4 regions of the Paenibacillus sp. FSL K6-2441 genome follow, and region 1 is predicted to be linked to each of the others. Evidence: riboswitches for the same ligand, from Rfam matches in the RefSeq annotation. Region 1 holds a riboswitch; each other region holds the start of a gene.
What was found. A riboswitch is a leader RNA that binds a small molecule or an ion and turns the genes downstream of it on or off. The one in region 1 is predicted to bind thiamine pyrophosphate.
Positions count from the first base shown of each region.

Region 2: another riboswitch for thiamine pyrophosphate. It lies ahead of NSQ80_RS14530 (thiamine phosphate synthase); the one in region 1 lies ahead of NSQ80_RS16550 (ECF transporter S component).
Region 3: another riboswitch for thiamine pyrophosphate. It lies ahead of NSQ80_RS02775 (ABC transporter substrate-binding protein); the one in region 1 lies ahead of NSQ80_RS16550 (ECF transporter S component).
Region 4: another riboswitch for thiamine pyrophosphate. It lies ahead of tenA (thiaminase II); the one in region 1 lies ahead of NSQ80_RS16550 (ECF transporter S component).

Region 1 covers NZ_CP150174.1:3,594,580-3,602,524, forward strand. Annotated here, with positions in the region: gene NSQ80_RS16535 (YheC/YheD family protein) at 1-1,005, shown strand, start outside; gene NSQ80_RS16540 (energy-coupling factor transporter transmembrane component T) at 1,102-1,905, opposite strand; gene NSQ80_RS16545 (ABC transporter ATP-binding protein) at 1,902-3,527, opposite strand; gene NSQ80_RS16550 (ECF transporter S component) at 3,527-4,132, opposite strand; TPP riboswitch at 4,241-4,352, opposite strand; gene asd (archaetidylserine decarboxylase) at 4,534-5,331, shown strand; gene NSQ80_RS16560 (hypothetical protein) at 5,374-6,309, opposite strand; gene NSQ80_RS16565 (AraC family transcriptional regulator) at 6,519-7,304, opposite strand; partial or broken gene NSQ80_RS16570 (pyridoxamine 5'-phosphate oxidase family protein) at 7,548-7,826, shown strand.
Region 2 covers NZ_CP150174.1:3,158,497-3,166,441, forward strand. Annotated here, with positions in the region: gene NSQ80_RS14510 (hypothetical protein) at 1-145, opposite strand, end outside; gene NSQ80_RS14515 (hypothetical protein) at 244-429, shown strand; partial or broken gene NSQ80_RS14520 (3-beta hydroxysteroid dehydrogenase) at 676-849, shown strand; gene NSQ80_RS14525 (aromatic acid exporter family protein) at 959-1,882, opposite strand; TPP riboswitch at 2,104-2,206, shown strand; gene NSQ80_RS14530 (thiamine phosphate synthase) at 2,321-2,965, shown strand; gene thiS (sulfur carrier protein ThiS) at 2,971-3,174, shown strand; gene NSQ80_RS14540 (thiazole synthase) at 3,179-3,958, shown strand; gene thiH (2-iminoacetate synthase ThiH) at 3,962-5,077, shown strand; gene NSQ80_RS14550 (helix-turn-helix transcriptional regulator) at 5,146-5,937, opposite strand; gene NSQ80_RS14555 (membrane protein) at 6,126-7,169, opposite strand; gene NSQ80_RS14560 (AraC family transcriptional regulator) at 7,324-7,945, shown strand, end outside.
Region 3 covers NZ_CP150174.1:659,512-667,456, reverse strand. Annotated here, with positions in the region: gene NSQ80_RS02800 (sulfate ABC transporter substrate-binding protein) at 1-27, opposite strand, end outside; gene NSQ80_RS02795 (beta-propeller fold lactonase family protein) at 452-1,987, opposite strand; gene NSQ80_RS02790 (cytochrome c biogenesis protein CcdC) at 2,139-2,630, shown strand; gene NSQ80_RS02785 (cold-shock protein) at 2,821-3,042, opposite strand; gene NSQ80_RS02780 (cold-shock protein) at 3,215-3,415, opposite strand; TPP riboswitch at 3,722-3,831, shown strand; gene NSQ80_RS02775 (ABC transporter substrate-binding protein) at 4,020-5,057, shown strand; gene NSQ80_RS02770 (MTH1187 family thiamine-binding protein) at 5,115-5,408, shown strand; gene NSQ80_RS02765 (ABC transporter permease) at 5,405-6,175, shown strand; gene NSQ80_RS02760 (ABC transporter ATP-binding protein) at 6,205-7,020, shown strand; gene NSQ80_RS02755 (hypothetical protein) at 7,040-7,375, opposite strand; gene NSQ80_RS02750 (HD domain-containing phosphohydrolase) at 7,401-7,945, opposite strand, start outside.
Region 4 covers NZ_CP150174.1:2,646,779-2,654,723, reverse strand. Annotated here, with positions in the region: gene NSQ80_RS12090 (AraC family transcriptional regulator) at 469-1,428, opposite strand; gene NSQ80_RS12085 (alpha-mannosidase) at 1,572-4,706, shown strand; gene NSQ80_RS12080 (hypothetical protein) at 4,730-4,852, opposite strand; gene NSQ80_RS12075 (hypothetical protein) at 4,966-5,268, opposite strand; TPP riboswitch at 5,499-5,602, shown strand; gene tenA (thiaminase II) at 5,758-6,444, shown strand; gene thiM (hydroxyethylthiazole kinase) at 6,510-7,358, shown strand; gene thiD (bifunctional hydroxymethylpyrimidine kinase/phosphomethylpyrimidine kinase) at 7,355-7,945, shown strand, end outside.

The DNA.
Region 1 (7,945 bases):
GAAGAAGCGGCGCGGGAATATGGATTAACCCCCGTTTTCTTGCGTCTTGCTGGCATCGATCCGGCAGGGGCCAGATGTGTCGCGTATGTTTATAATGGCATCGAATACGTAGAGCAACAGCTGCCCTTGCCTGCGGTGATCCATAACCGAGCGTTATACCCCAGACTCGCAGCTCGAAAAAAACTCCAATCCCTGAATGCCCGGGGCATCACGATCTTTAATACGACCAACCGTTATGGAAAAGACTTCATCCACCGCTTGCTTTGGGGCGCTCCTCACTTGCGGCCGTACCTTCCGGCGGCGATGCCGTTAAACTCCGGCAACTTGCGGAAAATGATGTCCCGCCATAGTGACCTCATCCTAAAGCCGATCCGCGGCTCCGTTGGCCATGGCGTAATGCGATTGCGATATATGCCGTCGTCAGGGTGGGAACTCACTTATGCTTCGCCACTAGGCAAGCAGCAATGGAGGACGGTTCGACTGCACCGGGGACAACTGCCGCCCTGGGCCCGGCGCATGCTACGGCGTACGCCGTATCTCGTGCAAGAGCGTATTCCGCTGGCGGAATACGAGCAGCGCCCCATCGATCTGCGGATCACCGTCCAGCGGGGCGGCGGAGGCGATTGGAGCGTGACCGGGCGCTTCGCCAAAGTCGCTGCTGCAGGCAGCTTTGTGTGCAACCTCGCCAGAGGCGGCGAAGCCCTTCCCGCTGAGGAACTGCTGGCCAAAGCGCTCCCGGAGCGGATCGTCCCGGCGGCCCTTGCTCACGTCAATGAGCTTGCCCTGACCATCTCCCGCTATCTGGGCAACCGTCTCCCGCATCTCGCCGACCTGGGGCTGGACATTGGCTTAACCGCAAGCGGGAAGCCTTACTTTATCGAATGCAATGGGCGTGACCAGCGTTACGGCTTTCGAAAAGCCGGATTGCTGGATGCTTGGAAGGATTCGTATCGTCAGCCGATGGCTTACGCCCGTTATTTGTTAGACCAATCGGACCGGGCCTAGCCAAATGACCAAAGCCCAAAAAAAGGGCAGATTCCTCTCCACAGAGCAGGCTGCAAACCGCCTCCGGAAGGAATCATGCCCTTTCGTTTCATAGATTTAATGATAACGGACATCCGCAATGTGAAATGGCGGGTACAAGACCGCCAGCAAGTAAGCTGCAGCCGCAAACAAGGCGATGAGCAGCAATGTCAGCACATCGTACCGGGAATAGGAAGTCGGGTAATAATACGTGCGCGGCCGATTCCCGTCGAACGCTTTCGCTTCCATGGCGACAGCAACGCGATGGGCCCGCCGGATGCTCTGGGATAGCAGCGGCACAGCATACAGCTTCGCATGCGCGACAAGGCCGGGCAGTCCGCGCGGACGGCGAACGCCGCGGATCAGCAGCGCATTGCGTCGGACAAGCAGCTCCTCCCAGACCATGGGAAGTAGCCGGACCGAGGCCATAAAGCTGTAGGCGTATTTTGGCGGCAGCTTCGCCTGCTGCATCAGCGCGTAAAACAAGGCGACCGAAGGAGTCGTCAACACGAACAACAGCCCTTCGGCGGCAAAGGCCACCGCTTTAAACCCGATATGAATCCCCCGGTAAAAGCTTTCTTCGGAGATGCGGAACAATCCCCACGACCACCAAATTTCCGTCCCTTTGCCAAACAGAATCATCGTCGCCGCTGAGGAGGCAAAAATCAGTGCAAAGGGGAACAGAAGCAAGGCGACTTTCCAGGGCTCATATCCGCTGAACAGGAACAGCAGGAACGTAAACAAGATCGCCTGATAAAAAATAAAATCGAGCCGGTGCGTAAATAACGTCAGCAGAAACAGCAGGATCATCAACGCCAGCTTGGCGGCCGGATTCGCCTGGTGCAGCCAAGTCCGCCGCTTCGGGGTCAGAAAACGTCTCATCTTGATATCACCGCCTCTGGACCGGAACTCCCGTGTTGTTTGATTTTCGCGGAGGTGGTATCCGCTCCCCGTCCGGCCGATCCATTTGATCCAGGTGACTCACCGGCACCTGCCGGAGATCGATCCACCCGCCGGGTCAACCGCTGCGACGTTAGCCGTCCGTCCCGCACCTCCCAATGCTGGGTGGCCACCTGCTCCGCAATCCGCTCTTCATGGGTAACCATAAGAATCGCCGTCCCGCGCCGGCGCAACGCCTCGCATAGCTGCAGGATGGCGAACGTGTTCGCCGCATCCTGGCCGAAGGTCGGCTCATCTAGCAACAGCAGCCGTTGCTCGCGCACCGCAGCCGCAGCCACGCTAAGACGCCGCTTCTGGCCCAGCGACAACTGGTAAGGATGCCGCATCTCCAAGCCGGTTAGACCAAACTGCTCCAGATACGCCGTCACCCGACGGTTCAGCGCATCGTCGCCAAGTCCGTCCTCCCTCAGCGAGAAGGCGACTTCGTCCACCACCCGATCGGCGACAAACTGAAACTCCGGATTCTGGAACACAAATCCGATCTCACGAGCGGTCGACTCCAGCATTCGTCTGCGGGCACGGCGGCTGAGCTTCCCTGTCTCGATCCGCTTTCCCTGCAGCACGAATGCTCCCTCTGATGGCAACAAGCCGATCAGGCTGAGCAACAGCGAGCTTTTCCCAGCACCGTTAGGTCCTGTGATCGCAATCCAATCCCCGGGATACACGGCGGCTTGCCCGACTTCAATCACCGGCCGCCCTTGCCGGAACCCGCAAAAATCGGTCAGTTCCACGGCGGCAGGTCCATCCAATCGCCGTTCATCTTTCACCGGCTCTAGCAATCGACGGCCGGCTTCGGTGGCAAAATACGCCTCCCAGACGCCGGGATACCAGATCCCAAACTCAATGAGCTCGGAACGGTACGTGTCAAACACTACGTCCGGTGCCCCCTCGCCCAGCACCTGCCCGTCCGGTCCAAACAACACGACGCGGTCAACGAGCCCCAGTGCCGTCAACTCCTCGATCCGGTGCTCCACGATAATCAAGGTGCGATCCTCGGCCACCTTGGCGATCGCTTGCCAGATTTGCTCGCGGCCCTGCGGGTCCAGCAAAGCCGAAGGCTCATCCAGCAGCAGCACCTCCGGATCGCCAAGCAGCACCGATGCGAGCGCCAACCGTTGCTTCATCCCTTGGGACAGCGAATCGATCGGCACATGGATCTCAGGCAGGTCCAGGCCCACCTTGGCCAATGCGGCCTGCATCCGCGCGGGCATATCCTGCTTCGGCACGCCTAAATTTTCTAAGGCAAAAGCCAACTCCTCATCCACATAAGGCATACAAAACTGCGTATCCGGATCCTGGAACAGAAAGCGCCACGACGAGGGAAGCTGCTGCGCGGACGTGCGCATCGGAATCTCTACCAAGTCTGGAATGATGCCGCTCAGCACCTGGAGCAGCGTCGATTTGCCGCATCCGCTGGGACCCAGCAGCAGCACATGCTCCCCGCGCCGCACCGAGAAATCCAAATCCTTAAACACAAACCGGTCTTCACCCGGGAACTTGAGCCGCAGCTCCCGGACCTCAGCTGCCGTCGTTTCCTTCCGCATCAGTCATTCAACGCCGCATAGTCTTTCGGATCAACCGGTCGCAGCAGCGTCGTAACCCCTGTCGCCTCTACGGCCTTCACAACGGCATAAGCGAAGTACCCGCAGATCAGCGCCGAGCTGACGGCCCGCATCGCATATTTGGCGGTCAAGAGCCATGGCTCGTAATCCTGCACATATCCGTAGAAGAAATCCGGGATAACCGAACCCACGGCAGCTCCGATCCCGGCTAATGCAGCAACGGAGCCGGAAAATTTCCGATACCGGAACGCAGCGAACACCAGCTCCGCCCCTAAGCCTTGCAGCACGCTGTAAAGAATCAGCTGAACTCCCCATTCGCTGCCGAACAAAATTTCCACATGGGCCGCAGCGACCTCCGCGATCAACGCCACCCCCGGTTTGCGGATCAGCAAGAACACCAGCGTTGCAGCCAGGAACCACATTCCGTACACCAGTTCATCGGCCTGGAAGAACAGGGGGGAGAACAAATTGTACACCGAGCTCCAGAAGTGATACACCACGCCCAGCACCAACGAAACCAACACCATCACCAGCACATCGCTTAGCTTGAGGCCACGCCCCGTTCTTTTTTGAACAACCTCCGACATCTTCATCTCTCCTCTTGATCATTTGGTTTAAATCCTCGCATCGTAAAAAAAACCGCCTGAATAAGCTCAGACGGCGGTCAGGTCACGGGGGCGCACATAGGCACAAAAAGTCCCGGACGATCGATTCTCTACGCTGGCATTATCCAGATCAGATTAACGGTCCGCGGCGCAATATGCCGCTATCTCAGCCTGATTCGCTCAAGCCCCCGTATCCCTATGCGATTGATATAAACATACACCAACTCCGCCCAGGCATCAAGCCTAAATTTGTACAAATCTGTAAACTAGGAGTTACCCGTCCTGTATTGATTTCGGCCTGATTCTGTGTCAAGATAAGCGGAAGTGGCAACGAATTCATCAATACCAATGCAGCATTACTGGACAGACTAGGAGGATGCGATTTGGCCGCGACATGGATGAAATGGATGACAGAGCTCTCCTCCCGGAAATGGTTATCCCGGTTGATGGGCAAGTTCTCCCATTCGGGGGTTAGCCGAGCAATGATCCCTTTTTACGCAAAATCGTATGGCATTCCGCTGCATGAAGCGGAGAAGGAGCTTCGGGAATATCGCACGTTAAACGAGTTCTTCACCCGCAAATTAAAGCCGGGCATGCGCCCGCTGCACGCGGAGCCGGGAGTGATGATCAGTCCAGTGGACGCGCTGATTACGTTTATGGGCGAGGTGCAATCCGGCACGATCTTGAACGTCAAAGGACAGGATTATTCCTTGGAAGCGCTGCTGGACGGCTCCCCTCGTGTAGAATTGTACAAACACGGTTACGCCTTTGTTCTTTATCTGAGTCCTACCGATTATCACCGGATTCACGCACCCGTGACGGGCAAGAAGCTGGAATGCGAGCACATCAAAGGCCGGGTCTACCCGGTGAACGATTTTGGCATGCGCCATATGAAGAAGGTGTTGTGCCGAAACGAACGCTTGATCACTTACATTTCCCACGACTATGGGGAAATCGCCCTCGTGAAGGTCGGCGCGATGAACGTGAGCAGCATCCAGTACACCGACCCTTCGGCAAAATCCTGGGAGCAAGGCGACGACCTGGCTTATTTCGAGTTTGGATCCACCGTCGTTCTGCTCACCCAGAACGGCACCTTCACCCCATTGCCTGAACTTGCGCCCGGACAGAAGGTACGGATGGGCGAAGCGCTGGGCCGGTTTAACTCCGCAAAACCAAGCTAATTCAGTGATCATCGCCCGCCGGCTTCGGCCGGCTCTTCCCCTTTATTGCACCGTAATGCTGCCGATGGAAGTCTCCAGCGCGACCAACGGCCCTCCGCCGCCCCGCTCGCTTCGTCCCTTCGCGGCTCCAATGACTTCGCCCAGTTCGCTGGACGTTTCGAGATCGCAGGCTAACGACGGATCAAGCGTTGCCGTGATGCTGCCAACATCGGTGATGGCTTGAAGCTGACCGCCCGTATCCAGCGTGAGAATATCTAGATTGATGCTGCCGGTGGCTGTACGGATCGATGAATCCCCGGACAGACGGGCATCCTCGACCCGAATCGACCCGACCTCTCCCTTCAGCCGGTAGGTTCCCGTAAGCCCGCTCGCCGCGATCTCCCCGACATGGTTCGTGACTTCAAACTCCTGAATCCCGGCAGGGACCTCAACGACATAATCGATGCGGAATTCGGTAAAATGCAGCTCCTTCTGCGCCCAATCCCATAAATTTTGGTCCGGCGCGCCTTTGGCGTGCACGCGCACCTGAGCCGTATTGCCCTGAGAGGTGACGGTCACCTCGCTCTGTTCAAACAACGTATCCAGCTTCTCCTTACGTGCCGGCAGATCCGCGGCCTGGATGGTCGCTTTCACCACGATCTGATCGGACGTGCCTTCCTTCAACTCAAGACGCCCTACGGCATTCTCCAGCTGCAGCTTGCTGGCGTTGCCGATGGCTTCGCTTGTCGAAAGGTCATGCGAGCGTCCCGTGAACGTCAAATCGTCCTTCCACTCGTCTGCGGCCAGCGCCACCGACTGCTGCACGGATGCCGCGGTCTCGCTAATCGATTGGCTTATCGAATCAACGGTATTCCCCAAGGTCTGCCCCCATTGCTGCTGCAGCGTTTCATTTTCCGCCGGACCGCAACCTGAAGCCAGGGCCAGAAGTACGGCCGATGCCGCCAGCCATGCGATTTGGGATGTACGTTTCTTTCGCATTTTCGTCCTCCTTCTATTTCCATCTATCCTGAGCTTATATCAAGGTTCCCGTGAACCACCACAGGCGCGGGACCGGTTTGCTCCCTAGACTTTGGTCAAGGAGACGGTTCGCAGGGCAAGCGGAAAAACCGCCGAGCATGAAGCCCGGCGGTCGATAAATGAAGCTTATTTAACTTTAGGGTGGGTTGGGTTAGATTAGAGTAGCCTGCTTAGCGGATTTCGGACGGGCTTTTTCCCGTATATTGTTTGAACTGGCGACTGAAGAAGAAGATATCCCGATACCCCAGCGCATCCGCAACCTCGGTCACATTCATGCCGGCATGCAGGAGCAAATGCTGCGCCCGGTCGATCCTTGACTTGATGATGTAAGACTGCACGGACATCCCGATAATTTCCTTGAATTTAATCGAGAAATAGCGCGGGGATAAGCCCGCCCGGGCAGCCAAATCCTGCACTTTGTGGGGAAGTCCGGGATGTTGCAGCACATAATTCGCCACTTCATGAATCACTTCATGCAGTTGGTTGCTGACCTTCTTCTCCACCGGCACTTGCCGCTCCTCCCGCAGCAAATGGATCAACAGCTGCTTGAGAATCAGCTGGGCCTCCTCCTCGGCGGCATAGGCTTTCATCAAGAATAAACGGACGTAACGAGACAACATATATTCGAAATCCAGCGTATCCTCCAGTACGCGGTAGGGACCCGGCACTTCCGTCACGGGCTCATGGACGTCGAAATGAATGTACGTCAGCACCAGCGGTTTCTGCGGGTTGTGCGTGGCACTGGTGTGATCCCCTTTTCGGAACAGGAAGCAGCTGCCTTTACTGACCGGAATGGGTTGGTCGTTCAGGACAACCGTACCTTCACCGCTCCACACATAGAAGAGATCATAATTCTGCAACGGCTTCTCCCGCTTGTGCCATTTCCAACCGGGTTCGCATACGATTTTGGCGAATGCCGGCTTCAATTCAAATGATGATGGTGAAACGTGAAGCATGTCCTTCCCCCCCATAAAAAAACTACAAACGCATCATTTTGCCTGATCCGTACAGTATCCTGCCCTCCTATTTTAATAACGAGGACAAGTTTATCACCTTTATTATACCTTTAAAGCGCACGGGTTTAAATATCCCCCCAGGCCGCTTTCATTCGAAATACACCCTCAAATGTAAATTGGTTCTTTTTTCTTGTCAATTTCCGGCGTAAGCTGAATGTCAAACAATCGGAGGGGGAACCATCCATGCGCAGAAAAGAATTTAGCATCACAGAAGAGGCGGAAATTCGCGAGTTTTTGCAGGAGATGAGCTTCGGTTTTCTCGGTACGGTAGGCGAGGACGGCTGGAGCCGGGTCACGCCGCTCAAATTCGTTTATGATGGCGAGCATTTCTATTTTCACGGAAGTCTGGCCGGAGAGAAAATGAAGCAGATCACTCGGGATCCGCAGGTCTGCTTCACGGTAGCCAAGGAGTATGCGATCATTCCGTCGTGTTTTACCGATCCCAAGCTGGCCTGCCCGGCCCACTAAGAAAAATAAGCCAAATCCGTTGTGATTTCACCGTGACGTGCCCGAGTCGAAATGATATAATGTTAGGCAGTTTAAGACGTTACTGTCCTAAAATATCAAACCGATTTGGAAGG
Region 2 (7,945 bases), 440 kb from region 1:
TCCGATCAAATTTAACCTGAGCGTCGTTTCTAAGTTCCTCAAAGTTCGAAACGGGGATCTTCTTGGCTGAGTAGGTTTGAATAAGGAAATTCTCAACTTCTTGAAGAGAAGACTTCGTTGATTTATTTGGGGGGAGTTTGTTCATAGAGATCGGCTCCTAAACTCAATTTAAAAAAATGAATGCTCTTCAACGCGGTTCCAAGTATACTAATGTTAAAGGGTAACCCATAGGGAGGGATTACAGTGAATATGTGGGAGAAACAAGAGAAAGAAAAGTTTAAAGAGTATCAACGTAAGCCTTTCATCAATTTTGCGGATTCGATGAATCGTGCTGAAATCGGAGATTGGGACGCTTTAGCAAAAGGCGGCTTTTGGACCACTCTCGTCATCATCGTAGGACTCCTTCTTTTCTTCTCCTTTAGATTCTAACAGGCCAAAAACTGCTAGTGCACTCCTTTTTTACTGTATAAAAACAATCCTTGAAACAATTTCCGATACTTAACGTATTGTGTTTTAAGGTTAGTAATGGGAGTCTTTTTATTTTTATTTGTCCTTCTTGCTTTACTAAATATCTTTTTCCCGCGAATCTCTTGGTATATGAGCTATGGCTGGAAGAGGGCTCTGATCCACTAAAAGCCTTTGATTTTCATCAATCTCATCCAGCAACCCTTCTTTTTCATACTAGCGGATGTAGAGTCCGCCCCAGCGGGTTCACGGTTGCTTGGTGCCGGCGACGAAGGCATTCAGCTTCGCGAAATCGCTGCTGTCATCGGGCGGCAATTAAACGTGCCTGTGGTCAGCATCACACCGGAAGAGGCTGATGCCCATTTCGGTTTTCTTGGTGCCATCAGGACACTATTTTGCTTAAAAAAGCAGGGATGCCCCAGAAGCCTTTAACGGCTCTTGGGACATCCCCTTTCTACCTGTTCGTTAGAAAATCGTAGGCACCATACCCACGTTACGATATTTTAAGCTCCGCTTTCGTCTGGAAACGACCCCGCTCCTTAATCGGAAGCGGTAATCCCAGCTTCTGCAGCTCAGCGTATATCCAATCCGCGTGGTACTCATAGACGGTTTCGATCTTGTACTGCTGCTCTTCACTACGGTTTCCTACCTCTGCTGAGTCGCTCCGTTCATGATCGGCCTCGACCAGCAACAGTCGATGCTCGGCAAGCAGCTGCTGCAAAATCACCAAATGCTCATAGATATGGCGATAGGATTCAATTTCTTTGCCGATGTGCTCCATCGATTCGCTGAGATCTCGAGTCAGATGGAATTCCTCTTTGCAAAGCTGATAATATTTCTCCAGGCAACTTAGCTCCGCACGAAAACTCTCCAAATCGACGACTTCCCGGCACGTCGTGATCTGCCCGAATAAATCGGCCATCCGCTTAGCGACGGCTTTCCGCGCCTTTTCCAAATCGGCCTCATGCTTAGGGGGGAAGACGACCAAATTGACGATCACAGCAACAGCAATACCAACCAGTGTGTCCGTGATCCGGTTAATCCCATAAAAAATCGGACTTTCACCCGGCTGAAGATTTAACATAATGGCTAAAAAAACGATACACCCGATGGATATCGACTTATTCCATTTCAGCAAATTGCAGACATAGATCACGACGATGACGCCTAACGCGCAATACACCGCGTTCCCAGGCTCAATCATGGCGAAACCTGCACCCACGATCGCCCCAACAAACGTCCCCATCGTCCGATGTTTCCCGGCCGTAAATGAGTTGGTGACCGAATTTTCCATGGAAATGATCGTTGCGATCGCGGCGTAAAAAGGATACTCCAGGCGCAATAACGCTGCAACGATCACACACAAACAGATGGCTAGCCCTGTCTTGAGATTGCGTAAACCAATCGTCCATTTCAATCTCATCACTCCCCAATCAAGCTCCGACCGTATTATAGAGGATGTTTTTAATTCGCTTCAATTTAATTAAACATCACAAAACGGCTATTTTTGCGATAAATCGTGACATTTTCATGAAAACTTCTTGGAAACGGCTTAAAGCAGGCAGCTTAACACCAATCCAATTCAACGGTTGTAATTATCTGGATCCCCGTGTATAGTAAACATGACAATTCTAAATCGATCGACACTAGGGGAGCCGCAAGGCTGAGATGAATCGAAAGATTCGGACCCTTTGAACCTGAACGGGTTAAGACCTGCGTAGGGAAGTGGAGAGTAAAGCATACATGAACCGGAAAATAGGTCTATTTAGGCTTATACATTCTGTTGCTGAACTTAGCCCCCTCCTTACGGAGGGGGCTTTTTTGCATTGGATTTCTAACCTGAGAGGGGATGAATATGACGAGCCAAAAATTAACGCTAACCGCACCCGAACTGCATCTGATCTCCATCTCTCCCATCCACGTATCCGAACTGCTCAGGGTATCCCTCAAGGCCCTTCCCTACTTGGATTACATTCATGTGCGGGATAAGCAGCTCACCGCGAAAGGTCAGCTGGAGATCATTCAACAAATGTTCGAATCAGGCATTCCGCTGAACAAAATTGTCGTGAACGATCGGCTGGACGTGGCCTTGGCCGCGCGGGCAGTGAATGTCCACTTAGCCGGCCATAGTCTTCCGGTGGACTCCGCTCGTCCGTTAGCCAGCGGGATGCGCTTGGGCAGGTCGGTTCATTCGGTGGAAGAAACAGTGCAGGCCGCCGTAGATGGAGCGGATTATTGCCTGTTCGGACATGTGTACGATACCTCCAGCAAACCCGGACTTCCCGGCAGAGGGCTGGCGGCATTAACTGCTACGGCGAAGGCTTGCCCGGTTCCGATGATCGCCATTGGAGGCATCCGACCGGATCAAGCGGGAGAGATCATCCGCTGCGGCGCTCAAGGGATTGCCGTCATGACAAGGTTGTTTCATGCACCGGACCCGGCAGAAGAAGCCCAAGCTTACCGCAAGGCGATGCAAGCAGCTTGGCTGGAAAGGAGGTGAACCACGTGCAGGTTCGTCTGAATGGGAAAGAGACGACGATCAACGAAAGCTGTGTCACACTGGCCGATTTATTAGCAGAGCCCCCATGGAAGGACCGAAAGCTGTTGGTTGAACTAAACGGTACAGTTGTACGAAAGGAAGACTATGACGTGACCCCGTTATCGGATGGGGATCGTATTGAGCTAGTCCATTTTGTTGGGGGAGGTTGATCCTATGCAGGACTTATTCCATATAGGCGGCAAGGCGTTGTCCAGCCGTCTCTTTATCGGTACTGGCAAATATAACCGCAACACCTTAATTCCCGAAGTGATCGAACGTTCAGGAGCAGAAGTCATCACTGTCGCTTTAAGAAGAGTGAATCCCGATTGGGAGGAGGAAAATCTGCTGCATCATATTCCTCCACATATGACGCTGCTGCCGAACACTTCCGGTGCCCGCAACGCAGAAGAAGCAATCCGCATCGCAAGGCTGGCCAGAGCGGCGGATATGGGCAATTGGATTAAACTGGAGGTCATCCAGGATCAACGTTATTTGCTGCCAGACAACGTGGAAACCATTAAAGCAACCGAGGTATTGGCCGCAGAAGGGTTCGTTGTCCTTCCTTATATGAGCCCGGATTTGTCGGCTGCTCTCCGGCTAAGGGATGCAGGAGCCGCTGCCGTCATGCCGCTCGGTTCACCGATTGGCAGTAACCGCGGTCTGCGGACGAAGGAACTGATTCAGATCCTGATCGAGGAAGCAGGCCTGCCGGTGATCGTTGACGCCGGCATCGGTAAGCCGTCTGAGGCGGCGGAAGCGATGGAAATGGGAGCGGCGGCGGTCCTCTTGAACACAGCGATTGCGACCGCCCGTGATCCGCTGGGGATGGCCGAAGCGTTCCGCGCAGCCGTAGTGGCCGGCAGACTAGCTCATTTGGCCGGGCTGGGACCGGTGGAGCAAAACGCGGTAGCCTCTTCCCCGCTAACCGGATTTCTGGATGAAGTGGAGGCCTAAGGGATGAGCTTCTATGACAAAATCCAATCCTGGGAAGGCTTCCCCTTTCCACAGCGGCTTCAAGGTTACAGCGATGCAGATGTAAGGCGGGCGCTTAGCAAGCCTAAGCTTGATGCGGAGGATCTGCTAGCCTTGCTGTCACCAGCGGCTGATCGACATTTGGAGGAGATGGCCCAACGGGCACAGCAGATCACCCAAAGCCAGTTCGGGAACGTAATCCAATTGTTTACCCCGATGTATGTGTCCGATTATTGTGTGAACCACTGTGAGTATTGCAGCTTTAGTTCGATCTATGATTTTCCGCGAAAAAAATTAGACATGCAAGAGGTCGAACGGGAAGCTGAAGCGATTGCGGCAACCGGGATCCGTCATATCCTGCTGTTAACCGGTGAATCCCGCAAAGATTCCCCGGTCGAATACTTAAGAGACTGCGTGAAGGTGCTGCGCAATTATTTTTCATCCATCGGCATTGAGGTGAACCCGCTGTCTGTCTCCGAATATCAGGAGCTAGCTGCGGCAGGCGTAGACAGCCTGACGGTATTCCAAGAGGTCTACCACCGGGAAACCTATGCCAAGCTCCATATCAAAGGCCCCAAGCGCAATTATCGAAATCGGCTGGATGCCCCGGAACGCGGATGTGCTGCAGGTTACCGGGCCGTGAATATCGGGGCATTACTTGGCTTGTACGATTGGAGACAGGAAGCCTTCTTTGCCGCCATGCACGCGGATTATTTGCAAACCAAGTATCCAGGTTGTGAGATCAGCTTATCGATTCCGCGCTTCCGCCCTTTTCTCGGAGATTACGAACCGGATGCCCAGGTGACCGATCGGGCTTTGGTACAGGTGATGCTCGTCTACCGTCTCTTTCTGCCGCGGGCCGGGATCACCTTATCCAGCCGGGAGCCTGCCCGATTACGCGACAGGCTGGTTCACCTTGGCGTTACCAAGATGTCAGCCGGCGTATCCACGGCAGTTGGGGGCCATTCCCAAGGCGGAGGCACCCCGCAGTTTCAAATATCCGATGAGCGTAGCGTAGCCGAAATCCGGGAAATGCTCTATCAAAACGGACTGCAGCCTGTGTTTAAAGACTGGGATATCTTAGTCCCAACTGAAAGCTAGGGCGAACATCAATCGAGCCGGACCCTCCCTAATATCTAGGGAAATGTCCGGCTCATCTACTTATCCTATCAATGGAATAATGAAACGATCCATTCTGTCAGCGGTTTCCACATCTTTGGGTATTCCTGGTTGATCAAAGCCCTCACCTGTTCGGCCTGAACGTGGGTAAATTCGCCGTCTGGGATCGCCATTGAATAAGTTCCGCGTACAGCATCACCAATGGCGATGTGCCCGCTGGCATAACCTCCGACGGCAATCCTCGATGCGATCGCTAGGCCGCCAAAGGAATACACGCCCACGGCGAATCCGCCAAAAGCCAACACACCAACAGCGGCCCCTCCAGCTGCGATGAAACCGGCCGCAAAGCCGCCCAACGCCAGAATCAAGGCTAAGGCAATCGCAGCCAGACTTATCACCCCCGCCGCCAACACACCCAGACTTAAACCGCCAAGCGCAATGAGCCCCAGGGAGACAGCGCCGATGGAAATATTGCCGATCGCGATGATCCCTTTGGCCACGTACATCCCGCGCCCCACATTGATGTGCAGAAGCGGTACGCCAAACCAGGTTCTTTCACTTTTATATTCATAGTGATATCGATAGCGGAACATCGCCGATCCATTTGATTCCGGAGGAAGCTCCCTTTTTTCCGTTGGCACTCCCCGGACCAAATGATCCATGCTAACCTCAAACAATTCGCATAATGCGATCAGTTTATCCGTTTCCGGGTATGACTGACCCGACTCCCACTTCGAAACCGCTTGGCGTGATACGCCGATCGCTTCCGCCAGTTTTTCCTGGGACATTCCTTTTTGTCTCCGATAGTTCTGCAGCTTATCTGCAAAATCCATATTCTTCATCACCCCGCCTCCATCATAGCTGCTCCTCCGTCACCGATCGACCAAGCGAAGTTGGCAATCTGTCAACTACAGGTTGCGAATCGCTAAATACCAGCTTTATTGCTCGGGAAATAGTCGATTTTCCTAAGTATAAACGAGCCGGGAAATCGGTTCCGTGATATTTTCAGCAGCACATGGAAACAGGAAGCTTAACGAAGAGGCAACCGCCGGAACGCCAATAAAATAAGCAGCAGCATCCCAATATATCCAAACATGGGGTACAGGTATGTTAATAAGGAAGCAAAACCAGCCTGGCTAATCACAAAGCAAGCAACTAAGATGATCAGCATGGTCATGTTTTTGGGCACCTGATAGAGGCTTTGCAGCTGTCGCGTGACGCCAAAGACATTGCCGATCAGGGTCGTAAATATCTCGCCATAGAGCACTAACAGAAACAGCACATGCAGAAACGGGCCGAGGTCGCGGACGATGACCGCCATCGGAATCTCGTAACTAAGCATTTCAGGCATCCGGGAATTCAAAGCAATATGGTAAATCAACAGCATAGAGCCAAGCCCGATACCACCCCAAAAGCCGCCCCATTTTAATGTACTCTCCTCCTGAACCTCGCTCCCCAGCGGAATCAACACAGCCTGGATAAAAGCAAAGTTGAGGGCAGCATACACAAATGGGCTCAGCACCCACTTGTAACTTTCCAGTTGTTGCAGCTGGAAGCCGTTGATCCCGAACAGACCTTCCGGCTCAATCGCGCGGAACGCAATCAAGCTCGTAAATAGAAGAATCATCGGCACAACCAGCACATTCACAACCACGATACCGTTCATCCCCTTTGTCATCACCAGATAGCTCAAGACGATACTCACGATGATCCCGAGTTGATAAGGCAGCTGAAGCTGCTCGGCAAAGATCGAACCGGTACCGGATAGCATTACGGCGGTAACCCCCAGCAGGATCAGCAGGGTCAGGAAGTTGGCAACCTTGCCGAACAGGCGGCCAAACAGATGATCATTAAATTCCTGGTAAGAAAATGCTTGTATTCGATGGGCATAGATCATCATTTTCGTCCCCAACCACATGAAGAGCAACGTCGAAATGATAATCCCTGCGGCGCCAACCGAGCCATAAAGGGTAAAAAATTGCATAATCGATTGTCCCGAAGCAAAACCGGCGCCGACCACCGTACCGATGTAGGTAACGGCAATTTGAAATATTTTGACCCATCGATCATTCATATTGCCACCTTCATTTCCATTTTTTGAATTCTCCCAATTTCATCCTATGTCCAAGCTCTTCCATCTATTCTTGAAACAAAAAAGAGGAATCTCCCGCCAAAATGCAGTACATTTAGGAGGGAATGTGATTTTAACGACACGGAGGGATCTAAAAGTGAAATCGTTCTATCAAAATTGGAAATTGGATCCCGAGCTTCCGATGGATATCTACCAGAGCACGAACATTACGTTTTATCCTCATTTCCATGCTGAAATCGAGTTTATTTATGTCCTCTCCGGCACCATCCGGATTGGGGTTAATGAAGAAATCCGCCTGCTTCGGCAAGGCGACATGGTTATCTGCGGCAGCAACGATATCCACTATTTTGACAGCCGAGAGTTGGAGTCGGAAATTATCATTCTGATCTGCAAACCGGAGTGGATCACGATGACAAAAAGCTGGCCGTCCGACTTTCGCTTCGCCTCACCTTTTATTCCGGCAGGTACTCCGGGGCTCGAAACAGTGAAAACGATCCTGGACGAGCTAATTCGGGAAAAAGACGAAAAGAAACCTGGCTATCCCCTGCTGCTGAAAGCCGGCATCTTAAAGCTGTGCGGCAGTCTGCAAAGGGCGGTGGACACGCTGCCGATGGACCGTACCACCAAGGAGAAGTACGAGTCCCGCCGGGCGCGGATGCAGCAAATTTTGTCCTATATCGAGGACCATTACCGGGAGGAATTAAACGTGAAGGTGATGGCGAAACGTTTTTCCATGGAGCCCTCCCATTTCAGCCGTT
Region 3 (7,945 bases), 1.7 Mb from region 1:
AACCCCTTGCTTCAACCTTCTGTTCATCGTATCACTCCCCATACTCTTTTCTCGCTTTACTAGGGCAGGGCAGGCATCCACCGTATCAACCACTTGACAACGGAAAACGGAGAAACGCCCCACCCCCTACGGTCAAACCGAGCCACTACCCGTGTCTGCCAAGGCAAGTAGAGCGTTCCTCCGTCCGTACGGTGAGAACATTTTTAATTATTCCTACCTGTTTAGTATGCTATGGTGTTATTTTATATGCGGCAGCCCAGAAATGTCAAACCTTTTTATGCAAAAAAATCAATTTTTTTATAAGCCTCCCTTATAGCCGGTACAGGCTGCGGTATGGGTTGCGGACCTCCCTTCCAGACAATGCAAAACACCCGAAGACCGGCAAAATGCAGGCCTTCGGGTGTCTGGATCGGATCCTTCGTCCGCTTGGATATGAGATGAAGCTTCTGATTCACATGGAACCTGCCGGATGCTTACCCACGGCAAAGTCTGCCGGCAGCGGTTCAATGCAGGAGGGTTTGCTGATACTCAAGCTATGCACCGCAGGCGTCAGACTGCCGCTCTCGGGATCACGCCGCAAGGCGGCGATATTGCCGCTGTACTGATTCGCCACCAGCACATAGTCGTCCAGGACGGCGAAGTTCCGCGGCCAGCAGCCCCCCACACTCGTCCATTCCGGGTCCTCGAGGCGACCGGTGTGCCGATCGATGCGGAAACGGACAATGCTGTCATGTCCGCGGTTGGAGCCGTATACGTAACGTCCGTCCGGCGAGAAGTGAATATCGGCCGGATAGTTTTCCCCGCGGAAATCATCCGGCAGGGAGCTGACGTGCTGGATCGCCTCAAGCCGCCCCTCCACCGGATCGAAAGTATATGCCGTCATCGTATTGTTCAACTCGTTCATGCCGTAAGCAAACCGTTCCGACGGATGGAGCACGAAATGCCGTGGACCTGTCCCCGGCGGCAAATGGGTTACCCCGTGCTTTACTAGCCGTCCGCACTCCAACCGATAGATCACTATCTGGTCGGTTCCCAGGTCGGAGACGAAGGCGAACCGTCCATCATGGCTAGGCACAATGCTGTGAGCATGAGCCGATTCCTGGCGCTCCTGGTTTACACTACTTCCCTCATGGCGGATCAGGGCCGTCATTTCCCCTAACGACCCATCCGCTTCCAGTGCAAAGGCATTCACATGCCCGCTGGAATAGTTGGCGACCAGCAAAAACGGATCCCGCCCACATTTCAAAGCCAGATGGCACGGGTCGGCCCCATGCGTTGCCCGTTCGCTGTGCAACATCGTCAGCTTCCCATCCTTAGGATCAACCGCAAATCCAGCAACCTGCCCTTCGGTCTGTTCACTTACCGCATACAATCGCATACCCTTCGCATCGAAGGTCACAAAGGAAGGGTTGGTGAGGCCCGCAGTCTCGTGGATAACCCGCATCTCGCCGGTATCCCTCTGCAGCTCGCAGAGATAAATTCCGGGCTCCCCGCGATCAGCATAAGAACCCACAAAAAAGTGCCAATTCGGTCCAGCTTCCTTGCTCACCGATTTCTCTTCCTTCTCTTTCTCAAATTCATCCAGCATCTGCTTCACTTCAGACAACGGAAGCCGATCAAAAAACATCTCCACCTGTTTCTCTGCCCCGCTGTAGATCTGGTTCATCACGGCAGGGATGTTCGAGGAGATATTACAGGAAGAGTGCTCGCTGCCGGAACACCAGTTGGGATGCAGCGATCCTTGAGCGAAGATGCGGTACAAATCGCCGAGAGTAACCTGCGAAAGCTCGCACTTTAGCAAGTACCCGCCGCGGGCCCCTTCCTTCGTCGTCACCAGGTCGTGGCGGCGAAGCAGGCTGAGCACCTTACGTACACGGGCCGGATGGGTCGCGACGCTGCAGGCGATCTGTTCGCTATTGGCCATGCGATCCTCCTTGGAATCTAAATACAACAAGCAATGGACGGCGACCGTTAATTCGCTATTCATCTTCCTTCTTCCCCTTCCCTTACCAAGTTTGAAACAAGTGCAGACGAGTATGTTATAATGTTCTCGCGAATCGCTATTCGCTAGTCACTTTATTCCATTTCGCTAAATACTCAATATATACATACTATATACTTACAGAAAGGGAACCTCTATGAACCTAATGAATCCCTCTTATATGCAAGCCGCCTTTACCGTTGGTGCGATGGCCATGGCCGTCGCTGTTCTGTTTATCCGTCTGAAAGCCAGTCGTCGGCCTGTCACGGTGAAGAAAATCATCATTCCCCCGCTAGGAATGGCAACCGGCCTCTTCATGTTTGTTGTGCCGGAAACGCACATTCCTCTCCTGTGGGGCGTAATCGCCTTCGCTTTCGGTTGGCTCCTGTTCTCCTATCCGTTGATTCGGACAACCAAGTTCGAGAACATCGGCGGCGAAATTTACGCGGAACGTTCCCGCAGCTTTATCTTTATCCTGATTGGACTGCTTGTCGTCCGTCTCTTGCTGCATGAGGCCGTAGAACAATACGTCTCCGTCATGCAAACCGCGGCGCTGTTCTTCCTGCTCGCTTACGGCATGATTATTCGCTGGCGGCTGTATATGCTCAAGCAATACCGGGCAATGACCGGGAATACCGCCTCCTCATGATTCACGAAACCGTTGCAGCACCTCAAACATATTAAATTTTCTATATAGATGCAATCCTTTTATGGAGATTTTATTTTTGCATCACTTTCCAATCTATCACCCGGATGAATACAACAACAGCCGTACTCGCATGAAGCGAATACGGCTGTTGTTGCTCACCGCGCTCTCCGATTCCGGCAGCAGCTTTCGCCTATGCCTTCTTGGACGACGATCTTTGATCGGAGCTTGGATTGCTCAGTTGAGGGAGCATGCGCATCCCCATGACCATCTCGGACGAGCAGAGCGGACATACGGGGCTATATTCAAAGGTGAAATTGTCCCGCATCCACCCGTTGCAGTCATCGCTAGTGCAGGTCCATACCGGCGTATTTTCCTCAGGAATTTCCTCTAACGTCTTTTTACGGTAGTTCATAAATTCCCCTCCTCTTCAAGGTGAACGTTCCAACCAGGTGAATCGATGTAATTGTTGCAGCTTTATATGTACCATCAGAAGCGGACTTCTGAAAAATTAACCTCATGAATGATCTTCGCGAAGAAAAACTGCCCTTAATGCGAGCACGCATTAAGAGCAGTTCCTAACTAACTTACAGTTTTACAACGTTCTCGGCTTGCGGGCCGCGGTTGCCTTGAACCACGTTGAATTGTACGCGTTGGCCTTCGTCGAGGGTTTTGAAGCCTTCGCCGGTGATTGCGCTGAAATGAACGAATACGTCATTTCCGCCTTCCACTTCGATGAAGCCAAAACCTTTCTCAGCGTTAAACCATTTCACTGTTCCGGTTTCCATGGGGAATACCTCCTGTTTCAAGATTAACATGATTCATTTTTTTAACAGAAGTCGCTCAATAAAGGCTGACCCTTATTGAACATGCACCACTTGTATAAAAAAAATTCACACATTGAAAAAAGTTCCAGTTTTATAAAGTGACACCCTTTTCAATGCGTGAATGATATCCTCTTTCAAAACCATGATTTGAACTCATTATATCCTTTTGCCAGATAAAAAGCAAATCCCCTGGTTTTTGCAAGCTGGTCCGGAAAGACTGGACAAATCCAGTTGGCGAAAACTATAATGACAGATGTAATCTGCAGTCATATTGTTCAGGGGTGCTGGAATTGGCCGGCTGAGAGTGTATCCCTCCAAGATACTGACCCTTCAACCTGATCTGGATAATGCCAGCGTAGGGAGCCATACCATGGTGATGAACTTATTCTACATGTCATTTCCATTGCCTATTGCGTCCCGGATCCGGGACGTTTTTTTGTATCCGGAAGTTGGAAGTTACGCTTAAGGACGCACATCCAGGGTTATACCAAGAACAAGCTGCGGAAATCTACACCAACGAAGGAGAGTAGAAGTCGTGAAAGTTCAAGTACGTACCGCACTGGCCATGTTTCTCAGTTGCTTGCTGCTGATATTGTCCGCCTGCGGCGGAGCGAATGGGAACAGCGCCGGGAAGGCGAAAGCCGGAAACCCAAGCGGGCAAAATACCGAAGCCGCCGCACCAAATCAAGGTTCTAACACAGAGCTGCAAGATGTTAAAGTCGTGCTCGACTGGAGCCCGAATACGAACCACACCGGGCTTTACGTCGCCAAGGATCAAGGCTATTTCGCCGAGGAAGGGCTGAATGTGGACATCCTCTTGCCCGGTTCCGGCGGTGCTGAGGCGATGGTTGCCTCCGGAGAGGTGCCGTTTGGCGTCAGCGTGCAGGAGAACGTAACGCAAAGCCGGATCCAAGGCGTCCCGCTCGTCTCGATTGCCGCGATCATTCAGCACAATACGTCCGGCTTCGCTGCCCCCGTAGACAAGAATATTAAATCGCCTAAAGACTTCGAAGGCAAAGCCTACGGCGGCTGGGGCTCTCCGGTGGAACAAGCGGTGATCCAATCGATCATGGACCTGCAAGGCGCTGATGTCAACAAGGTGAAATTCGTTAATATCGGGGATGCCGATTATTTTACGGCGGTGAAGCGGGATATTGATTTTGCCTGGATTTTCTACGCCTGGACAGGCATTGAGGCCGAGCTGCGGGGCGAGCCGATCGACATGCTGTATGTCAAGGATTTCTCCGAGAAGCTGGACTACTACACCCCGGTACTCGTGACAAACGAGAAGACGATCAAGGACAACCCCGAGCTGGTAAAGGCTTTTATGCGGGCCGTGTCTAAAGGTTACAATTATGCGATCGACCATCCGGAAGAAGCGGCGCAGATCCTGTTGAAAGCCGTACCGGAGCTCGACAAGGACCTGGTGGTGGCCAGTCAAAAATGGCTGAGCCCGAAATACAAGGACGATGCTCCGCGCTGGGGCGAGCAGAAGAAAGAAGTGTGGCAGAACTACTCCGATTGGATGTTTGAGCGCAAGCTGCTGGAAAAACCGCTTGACGTAGATGCCGCTTTTACCAACGAGTTTTTGCCAAGCGAATAATTTACTATACTTTAACCCAATGATGCCAAATCCCTATTCGAAAGGATGAACCCACCCATGCCAAACGCGTTATTAAGCATTCAGATCATTCCGAAGACACCCAACGGCGAAGACGTCATTCCCTATGTAGACCGGGCCATTGAAGTGATTCAAGCATCCGGGGTCAAATATCAGGTGAACCCCCTGGAGACGACCATGGAGGGGGATCTCGACGAGCTGCTGGCCATCGTGAAGAAAATGAACGAAGCCGTCATTGAGTTCGGCAGTACGGGCATCATTTCGCAAATTAAAATTTCGTACAATCCCAAAGGCGTCAGCATGGATAAGCTGATTGAAAAATATCGGCCATGAATCTCCGCAGCCTTTGGCACAGCATCTGGCCGCCCCTCGTGGCGGTCATCTTGTTTTTGCTGATCTGGCAGGGCGCTACCGCCTGGTTCCACATCGAGAAGTGGATTCTCCCCAGCCCGGTGGATATCGGTCGTGAAGCGGCTGCCGGTGCGGCCAGCTTAGGGGAACACACGGCGGCGACGCTGCGGCTGATGCTTATCGGCTTTGCCATCGGGACGCTCGTAGGCTTGCTGACGGCGTTTGTCCTGCATTATGTCCCGTTTCTGAAGGCGTCGCTATATCCGCTGATCATCCTAAGTCAAAACGTGCCAACCATTGCGCTGGCGCCGCTGCTGATGATCTGGTTTGGATTTGGCATCCTGCCGAAGATTATCGTCATTACGCTCGTCTGCTTCTTCCCTGTCGCCGTGGCGGCCATGGACGGACTGAGCCGCACGGATCGGGCGATGCTCGATTATATGCGAATGATCGGTGCGTCCAAGGCGGATATTTTCCGCAAGCTGGAGGTGCCCTACGCGATCCCTTCGATCATGTCCGGGGTGAAAATCGCCGCAACATACAGCGTCATGGGGGCGGTCATTGCCGAGTGGATCGGCGCGGACAAGGGCATCGGCTACTATATGATGCTGCAGAAGGCGTCGTTCCGCACGGATAAGATCTTTGTCGCCATCGCCATCATCGTGGCGATCAGCCTCGCGATGTTCGCCTGCGTCGCTTTGTTGGAAAAATGGCTTGTCCGCTATAAACCGGCGAACGACCGGAGATAGGGCAGCTTACGGAAAGGAAGGCTTGGTTCATGAGCGAAGCATCAACGCATAGAGATAACGCCATCCCCGCGCTGGAGGTCCGGCAGATCCATAAAACGTTCCGCGACCGACGCCGGGAGGTCCCGGTCCTTCAAGACATTTCGCTGCGGGTGCCGGCCGGCGAATTCGTGTCGATCATCGGCCCATCCGGCTGCGGCAAAAGCACGCTGTTTCACGTCATCGGCGGCCTGACTGCGCCGGATCAAGGCGAAGTGCTCCTTCAGGGACGCCCAGTCACCGGCCAGCGCGGACATATCAGTTACGTGCCGCAGCAGCCGGCGTTATTCCCTTGGCGGACGATCGAGGAGAACGTCGTGCTGGCGCAGGAAATCGCCGAGGCCGGAAGCCGGAGCTCCCGTGCGGACATCCAGCACTGGCTCCAAAAAGCCGGGTTAAGCGGGTTTGAACGGGCTTATCCCCATATGTTATCCGGCGGCATGCAGCAGCGAGCTTCGTTCCTGCGGGGCCTGCTCGCCCCCCAGGAAGTGATGTGCCTGGACGAGCCGTTTAGTGCGCTGGACGCCTTAACGCGCAGCGAAATGCAGCGCTGGCTGCTGGACATTTGGGAAGAGAATAAGCGCTCCGTCCTGATGATTACGCACAGCATCGAGGAGGCACTGATGCTCTCGGACACGATTGTTTTATTTTCAAACCGGCCAGCCCGTGTGCTGCATACCATTCAGGTGCCGTTTCCCCGGCCGCGGCGCGAGGAAATGACGGAGGATCCCGATTTTATGCGATTAAAACGGGAGATTGCGGCCATGATGGCGGCGGAACAACGCAAAACAGCAGCAGGAGGAGTCTGAATCAGACTTCCTCCTGCTGCTAGAAATCCATCGCAACCTCAGTAACCTCCACCTGATCCACATCCAGCATCAGTTCGACCCATCGTTGCAGATGCTTGGCTTCCCCTGCAAAGGCGATCAGCCAGGTCACCGATTCGATGGATTCTAAAGGTTCCGCCGGATCTGAGAGATTCGGCGTCCGGTCCAGCACCTGCTCATAGGCGCTTAACTTCATGTCAATCAGCCGGAATCGCTCCAGCTTCTGTGTACAATCGGGAATTAAGGTCACGCGCAGGTAGAGCAAAGTCCTCCCTGTCCGGTTGGCTTCCTCCAGTTCCTCCGGAGTAACGGGACGGCTCCAGGACCTTTTTTCCATGTCCATTCCCCCTGATATCCGCTGATTACATAATGGAGTAAATATTCAGCATTTCATCGGAAAGCTCCATTAACGCATCCACTACTTCCGGATCGAATTGGGTCTCACGATGTTGGTGCAATTCCAGCTTGGCTTCAGCCATAGTCAGCTTCCGTTCCCGGTAATGCCGGTCCGATGTCATCGAATCGAAGGCGTCAACCACCGCGCAAATTCTCGCCTTATAGGGGATTTGTTTCCCCTTCAGCCCATCCGGGTACCCCGCCCCGTCCCAACGCTCATGATGCCAGCGGACGATATCCGCAATGCCCGGTCCAAACGCAGGATCCGCTTCTACCAGCTCTGCCCCGATGACCGGATGCAGCTTAATGATCCTCCACTGTATCTCCGTCAGCGGCTCCCGCTGCTCAATGATCGCGCGGGGGATCATCGTTTTGCCGATATCATGCATAAAGCACCCGCGGACCAGCATGTCCTTCTCAGCTCCGGTGATCTTCAGCGGCTCGGCGATTTTCTCTGCCAGCATAGCAACCCGTATACTATGGTGATAGGTTTCCGGATGTTTGCGCACCA
Region 4 (7,945 bases), 950 kb from region 1:
GGTGAGCAATCTACTCGAAAAATCGAATACAATTCGCTCGTTCTGCTGGTTTCAGCCGAAATATATATGAAATTTCGTGTTTATTGGGGCATCAGGAGGGTGGAAGGCGCGATTCTGTATGAAATTTCGAATACATTTATAAGTCACACTATCCTCATCCAAGAGAAGTTACTTCCCCACCATCCCGGTTACTTCTACCGCGACCTAAGAAAAGTTACTCAACAACAGCACTGGTACCTCGCACGCGCCTCAGGTCCAGATTATCATCAACTATTTCTCACCGCCTCACAAAACTAACGCCAGACAACAAACTTCATACCGCGGTCTATGGAACTCACACTATACATCTTTCGGACCAACACGGCGGACGATAGCACACGCACACGTTTTCAGCATCAGTTACTTCATCATGGTCATGTTATCCGTAGCTTCCTTGGCGCATTTTTTAACACGCTTAACACGCTGGAATTAGCCCGACCGGTTGAAATGCTGCTTGCGATAGGTGAGTGGGCTGACGCCGTATTTCTTCTTAAACGCTTTGCTGAAGTAGTAAATGTCAGGGAAACCGGCTTGTTCGGCGACTTCTTTGATCAGCAGGGAAGGCTGCTGCAACAGTTCGCAGGCTTTGGCCAGCCGGATCCGGTTCATCTCCTCGATCAGGGTTCGGCCGGTTTTTTGCTTATATACGCGGGACAGATGGCCGTAGCTCATATGCAGCGATGCGGCTAGTGCTTCCACATTCAGACGCTCCCCGCGAAAATCCTCCAGGTACACCTCCACCTTACGAAGCAAGGCGTCCCGGGCTTGCGCAGGCTCCGAAGCTGATGCGCCGGTCTCATGTGCGGCGGTCACGCCGGACAAGACCTCCAGCAGTTGTACGAGCAGCAGCCTGAGATAAAAAGGCGACCGCCCATGTTCAGCCTCGGCAAACAGCTGAATGAGCAGCGACCGAATGCCGTAATCGTCCCGGTAGGCCCCCGGAGGCCAATCCTTCAACCGATTCAGCCGCAGGAGAAAGCTGTCGTTCGCCGGCTTTGCTGCGCTATTTTCCGCTAAATCGTCCGCTGCTTCTGTCGCAGTCTCTTCCTCTGCCGCGCCTGGAATTGGCCGAAACCGCCACCGCAAACAAATGCCCTCATGGGGATCTTCCCGAGAGTAGTCGTGCGCATGGGTCATCCCCGGAGGGATCAAAAAAAATTCGTCCGCATACACCATCACGTCCTGGTCGATAAATCGTGTTTGCATACGGCCGGACAAGACATAGTTGAATTCATACCAAGTGTGGGCGTGGGGAGGGCATTTGCCTGAACCCCCGGTTTGTTCTATCACGATATCGACCCAGTCCACCACCGCATCGCCAACCGCGATTTCACCACAGATTTTGTTCAGTGCAGGCACCAGTTCGTTACGCCATTTTTTCAAATCCATGAGCTGCTGCTCCTTTGTTCGATTTGACTCCATCATATCATAATAGGACAAAAATTGATGAGGATAAGTAATTTACTTCGCCGGGGGAGAACCGGAAAATGAGGGGGAAGGCTAACTCATATTCAGGGGAGGTACCCGATACGATGTTCTGGACGGAGGAGAAATTAAACGCACGGATTCGCGAGCTGGAGGGGTATCGATACCGCGATGCCCGGCCGATCGAGGCGTTTCGCGCGCAAGTGGATGAGGAAGGGCGCATCGGCGCCAGACCGCCCAAGGAGGGGCCGTGGTCCACAATGCAGACAGGAGAACGCTGGGAAGGCCGCGATCTTTATTTATGGCTGGAGACGGACGTCGAGCTTCCGGCCGAATGGAAAGGGCGCAAGATCGTTGGCGTGTTTGACTTCGGCAAAACGGGAGGCGGAAACAACTCCGGGTTTGAATCGCTTCTGTATGTCAACGGCGAACCGTTCCAAGGCGTGGATATGAATCACCAGGAGCTATTTTTCCCGGACGAGGCTTCCGGTACGAAGGTGAAGCTGCAGTTCCGCTTATGGTCCGGTCTGGAGGGCGGCGGGAAACCGCAGGTACAGGAGCACCGGATCAAGCGGGCGGAGATCGCGTGGCTGGACGGAACGGTGGACCGTCTGTACTATACGGCCCGTGCGGTCATGCAGACGGTGGAGGTATTGCCGGCGAACGCGCCGGAGCGGACGGATTTGTTGACGGCGCTGGATCGCGCTTTCCTGCGAATCGATTGGTCCTATCCGGGATCGGAGGCGTTTTATGCGTCGCTGACGGAAGCGGAGGAGCAATTAACCCAGGCGGTGGCGGGAATGAAGAAAACGTCGCCGGTGACGGTGCAATGCATCGGGCATACGCATATCGATGTCGCCTGGTTGTGGCGGCTGAAGCATACACGGGAAAAAGCAGCCCGCAGCTTCAGCACCGTACTGCGACTGATGGAGATGTTCCCGGAATACGTGTTCCTGCAAACGCAGCCGCAGCTATACGAATATCTGAAGCAGGATTACCCGGAGCTCTATGAACAGATCAAGGAACGGGTCAAAGAAGGACGCTGGGAAGCGGCCGGCGGCATGTGGCTGGAGGCGGACTGCAATTTGACGAGCGGGGAATCGCTGGTGCGGCAGCTGCTGTATGGGACGCGGTTTTTGCGCGAGGAATTTGGCCAGGAATGCACCTATCTGTGGCTGCCGGACGTCTTTGGCTACAGCTGGGCCTTGCCGCAGATTTTACGCAAGTCGGGTATTCACACGTTCATGACAACAAAAATCAGCTGGAACCAGTACAACCGCATGCCGCATGATACGTTTTGGTGGCGCGGCATCGACGGCAGTGAGGTGCTGACCCACTTCATCACCACGCCGCAGGACGGAAATTTCTGGTGGTACACCTACAACGGGCAGATCGAGGCGTCCAGCGTGCAAGGCATCTGGGAGGCTTACCGCGATAAAGAAGTGAACAAGGAACTCTTGCTCTCTTACGGATACGGCGATGGCGGCGGCGGCGTAAACCGCGAGCACTTGGAGCTGCGTCGGCGCCTCGACGAGATGCCGGGTCTGCCGCGTGTGACGACCGGAAGGGCGGACGATTTTTTTGCGAAGCTGCATGAGACAGTGGAAGCAGCGGATCGTTACGTCCATACGTGGGACGGCGAGTTGTACCTGGAGTACCACCGGGGAACCTATACCAGCCAGGCGTACAATAAAAAAATGAACCGGAAGCTGGAGCTGCTGTCCCGGGACGCCGAATGGCTGCTTAGCTTGCAGGCGTTGCTTGCGGGCTGCGGAAACTGGGAGGCCTATCCGAAGGCCAAGCTGGACGAAAGCTGGAAAACGATCCTGCGCAACCAGTTCCACGACATCATCCCGGGCTCGTCCATTCCAGAGGTATACCGCGACTCCAAGGAGGAGTATGCCCAAGCTGAATCGCTGCTGGAGTCGTGCCGGGAGCAGGCCATTCAAGCCTTGACGAGCGATGCGGGGGATACGTATACCGTGTGGAATCCGTCCTCTTGGCCGTTTACCGGACTGGTTGCCTTGGAAGGTCAAGACACAGACACGGGAACACAGTGGATTCAAGCGGATGGGCAAGAACTGCAATCCGAATTCGACGGGACGACCGTGTGGGTACGCGTGGAGAACGTGCCGCCGCTTGGCTTTGTAACGATCCAACGTAAGAAGGACGGGCAAGCAAATAACGCGGTGACAAGCGAACCGTTTAAAGCGCGGCCAAACGGGATTGAAACTCCGATTTATAACATTGAGTGGAACGACCGCGGGCAGCTGATCTCCATCTTCGACCGCGTCGCTGGCCGTGAAGTGCTGGCTTCCGGCGAACAGGGCAACGTGCTGCAGGTGTTTGAGGATAAGCCCAAAATGTTTGAGGCTTGGGACATCGATGTGTTCTATCAGGAGAAGCAGCGCGAGGTTGAGCAACTCCAAGAATGCAAGGTCGTTACCGGTACGCTGCGGGCTGTCGTCACATTTACCTGGACGTACATGAGCTCGACGATTCGCCAGCAGATGATTCTGTATGCCGATAACCGGCGGATCGATTTCCGGACTTGGGTGGATTGGCAGGAACGTCAGCAGCTGCTGAAGGTTGCTTTTCCAGTGGACATTCGGGCGACGGAAGCGACTTACGACATTCAGTATGGCAATGTGAAGCGCCCAACGCATTGGAACACGTCGTGGGATTTCGCCCGCTTCGAAACGGTCGGGCATCAATGGGTGGATTTGTCGGAGCGCGGCTATGGGGTTAGTCTGCTGAATGATTGCAAGTACGGGCATGACATTAAGGATCATGTGATACGCCTGTCGCTGCTGAAATCGGCAACGTACCCAGACCCGCAGGCGGATCGCGGCGAGCATGAATTTACGTATGCGCTGTATCCGCATGAGGGGGATTGGTCCGAAGGCGGTACCGTGCAGGCGGCAGCGCTCCTGAATCAACCGGTATACGCTACGCCAGGTACGGCTCATACTCCGTCGTTCTCCTTGCTTCAAACGAGCGGCAGTGCGGATGTCGTCATCGATGCGGTGAAAAAAGCGGAAGACGACGATAGCGTGATCGTCCGTTTCCATGAATATAAGGGCGGCCGGGGCCGCGTCCGGTTACACGTCGGAGTGCCCGTGGCGTCCTGGCAGGAAACCGACCTGATGGAACGTCCGGCCGGAGAGCTGTCCTCCGCAGATACGATTGAGCTGACAGTGACGCCTTATGAAATCAAGACGATTCGTCTTCAGTTGAAATAAAGATGGGCGAAACGGGCGCCTCCTCAGTTGTCGGAAGTGGGGGCGCCTGTTAGCGTTTCAATATCGTTGGAACCATAGAAAAATAAAACCACCAGAATAATGATCACAATCAATTCGGAAAAACCTTCGCCGTCAAATTGACCCATGTGGCAAACCCCCGTAATCGTAATTAAGTTCAAAGCGTACAATCTCCATTTGGCGTCCGCTGAAATGAACAGGCATTTGGAGCAACTCCGGCTTACGACAACGAACGCCAGCATTAGGAGGAACTGTCCGCTTTTTTCTTCATGGCATTAATGATGTCGTTGATGGTGAGATCCCCGTTTTCATTGAGGAAATTCAGCAGTTTATCGGCGTTCGCGTCGCTGCTGATCGTTTTGTACTCGCCAACCAAGGAGACGAACATGGTCGCGTTTCGGTATAACTGGACGGAATCCACGCGTAGTTTGCCGGAGAGCAGCAGCGCAGCTACGGTGTATTCCGGGGTTTTAGGCCGGAAGCCGCCTTTTTTGCCGTTTTTCTTGCTGGAAGACGAGGACTTGTTCTTTCCGGCTGAGTTCATGGCTTTACCTTCCTTAACTTGATGGAGTCCAGTTGCTTGTCATGGGGAACAGGTCGAACCGATCCCGAAATCGATCCTAAATCGATTCCTAGGAGTGCCCTGTTATTTATGCTATGCAACCGCGCGGGGTTGGTGTAGACGAAGAGACGCAAACGATCCACCTATTCCACCATCTGGACGGGATTGACAATCCAGGCAGGGACCGGTAGAGTAATAATTGAATTGCATAGGAAATCCACTAGGGGCGCCGTCATCGGCTGAGACAAGAGATCATCTTGGACCCTTTGAACCTGATCTAGTTCATACTAGCGTAGGAAAGTGGAGCCGGCCCCAAGTGACATGCGCTTAGGCTGCCATGAGTATATCGGTATGCCTAGGGTTCATCCAGCCGCTCCCTCTACGGAGCGGCTTTTTTGCGTGCTCTGGCAGCTCGGTTTGCCGTTGTCCTCTCAGAGGATTTCCTTGCCAAAATTTGTGGAGGTGGAGAAGTTGGGATTTTCTCAAGAGTTGCGTAGGAAGGCGGACGGAATTTATCAAGCGATATTTGATCATCCCTTTGTCAGAGGTATTGCGGAAGGCCGGTTACAGAAAGAACAGCTCATTCATTACGTCAAGCAAGATTTTGAGTATCTGAATGCTTACATGCGAATTTACGGGATCGCGATTTCCAAGTGCCAGACCCGCGAGGAGATTGCGTTGTTCAATCAACAGATCGATTTCATTTTAAACAGTGAGATTCATCCGCATCACAATTTTTGCCGGGTGGCCGGGGTGAAATTTGAAGATTTGCAAGGCTTTCCGCTAGCCCCTTCGGCTCATCATTATATCCGTCATATGCTGACGGTGGCCCACGAAGGAAGTTTGGGAGAAATATACGCCGTGCTCCTGCCTTGTCCGTGGACTTATCTGGAGATTGGCAAGAAGCTGTTGGAGGAAGTGCAGCCGACGCCGGAGCATCCGTACTATGAGTGGATCACTTTTTACGGTCAACGGGCAGGAGGCGTCACAGAGAAGTTCATGCGGGCGTTGGACCAATGGGCGGAAACCGCCAATGCGGCGGAGCGTCAACGCATGACCGAGCATTTTTTGCAGAGCTGCCAGCTCGAATATCTCTTCTGGGATATGGCGTATCGGTTGGAAGATTGGCCGGTTGCGGTGCCGGTGCTTCAGCTGTAACTCCGCGCCGATTCGCTATCCATCCATGCCCAAAGCCAAATGATCGAAAGAGAGGTTGAACTTATATGAGTTTGCTGGAAAAAGAGCTATCCGAAGTGCTGCAAAAGGTGCAAAATACGAAACCGCTCGTTCATAACATCACGAACGTGGTTGTCACGAATTTTACGGCGAACGGCTTGTACGCGCTTGGCGCGTCGCCGGTCATGGCGTATGCGCCGGAGGAGGTGGCCGATATGGCCAAGATCGCCGGCGCGCTTGTCCTTAACATCGGCACGTTGTCGACGCCGCAGGTGGAGGCGATGATCCTTGCCGGCCAGTCGGCGAACGCCCACGGCGTGCCGGTGCTGCTTGACCCGGTGGGCGCGGGAGCTACCGCCTTCCGGACCGAGTCGGCGCTGAGCATCCTGCGCGAGGTGAAGGTGTCGCTCGTGCGCGGCAACGCGGCGGAGATCGCCCATCTCGTCGGGGAATCCCGCGAGATCAAGGGCGTCGACGCCGGCGACACCGCGAGCGCCGAGGCGGCCGAGCTCGCGGTGCGGGCCGCGCGGGCGCTGAACACGGTCGTGGCGATCACCGGCCGTGAAGATGTCATCACCGACGGGCTGCAGTGCCGGATCGTGAGCGGCGGCGACGCGCTGCTCACCCAGGTGACCGGCACGGGCTGCCTGCTGACGTCGGTGTTGGGGGCTTTCGCCGCGGTGGAGCGCGATCTGCTGCTGGCCGGCACCGCCGGGCTGGCGTTCTATGGCGCTGCCGCGTCCCGTGCCGCCGAGCGGACGGCTTCGGCCGGCCCGGGCAGCTTCCAGATCGCGTTCCTCGACGAGCTGGCGAAGCTGCACCCGCACTCGCTCAAAGGGCACGCGGCAGTGCGTGAATTTCAGGCGACCGGAGCCGGCGGATGGTGGGTCGGATGAGCCAGATCGCTAGAGCCTTAACGATTGCCGGGTCGGACAGCGGCGGCGGGGCTGGCATCCAGGCCGACCTGAAAACGTTCCAGGAGCTGGGTGTATTCGGGATGTCGGCGATCACCGCCGTGACGGTTCAGAACACGCTGGGCGTGTCCAACGTCTATCCGCTGCCTCCGGAAGCTGCGGCAGAGCAAATCGATGCGGTTGGCTCCGACCTCGGCGTAGATGCGCTAAAGACCGGAATGCTGTTCAGCGCCGAAATCATTGGGGCGGTGGCCGCGCAAATCCGCGCGTTCGGCTGGAACCGGGTCGTTGTCGACCCGGTGATGATCGCCAAAGGCGGAGCTTCCTTGCTCCAGACGGAAGCGGTGCAGGCGTTGCGCTCGCAGCTGCTGCCGCTGGCGTACATCGTAACGCCGAACCTTCCCGAAGCGGAGGTGCTGTCCGGCCTGTCCATCCGCAGCATGGAGGACCGCCGCGAGGCAGCAAAACGGATCTGTGCTTACGGGGCGCAGCAGGTCGTCATCAAAGGAGGGCATGATGCCGCTGCCGGCGAGCAGGTCGTGGATTTGTATTATGACGGCGCGACCTTC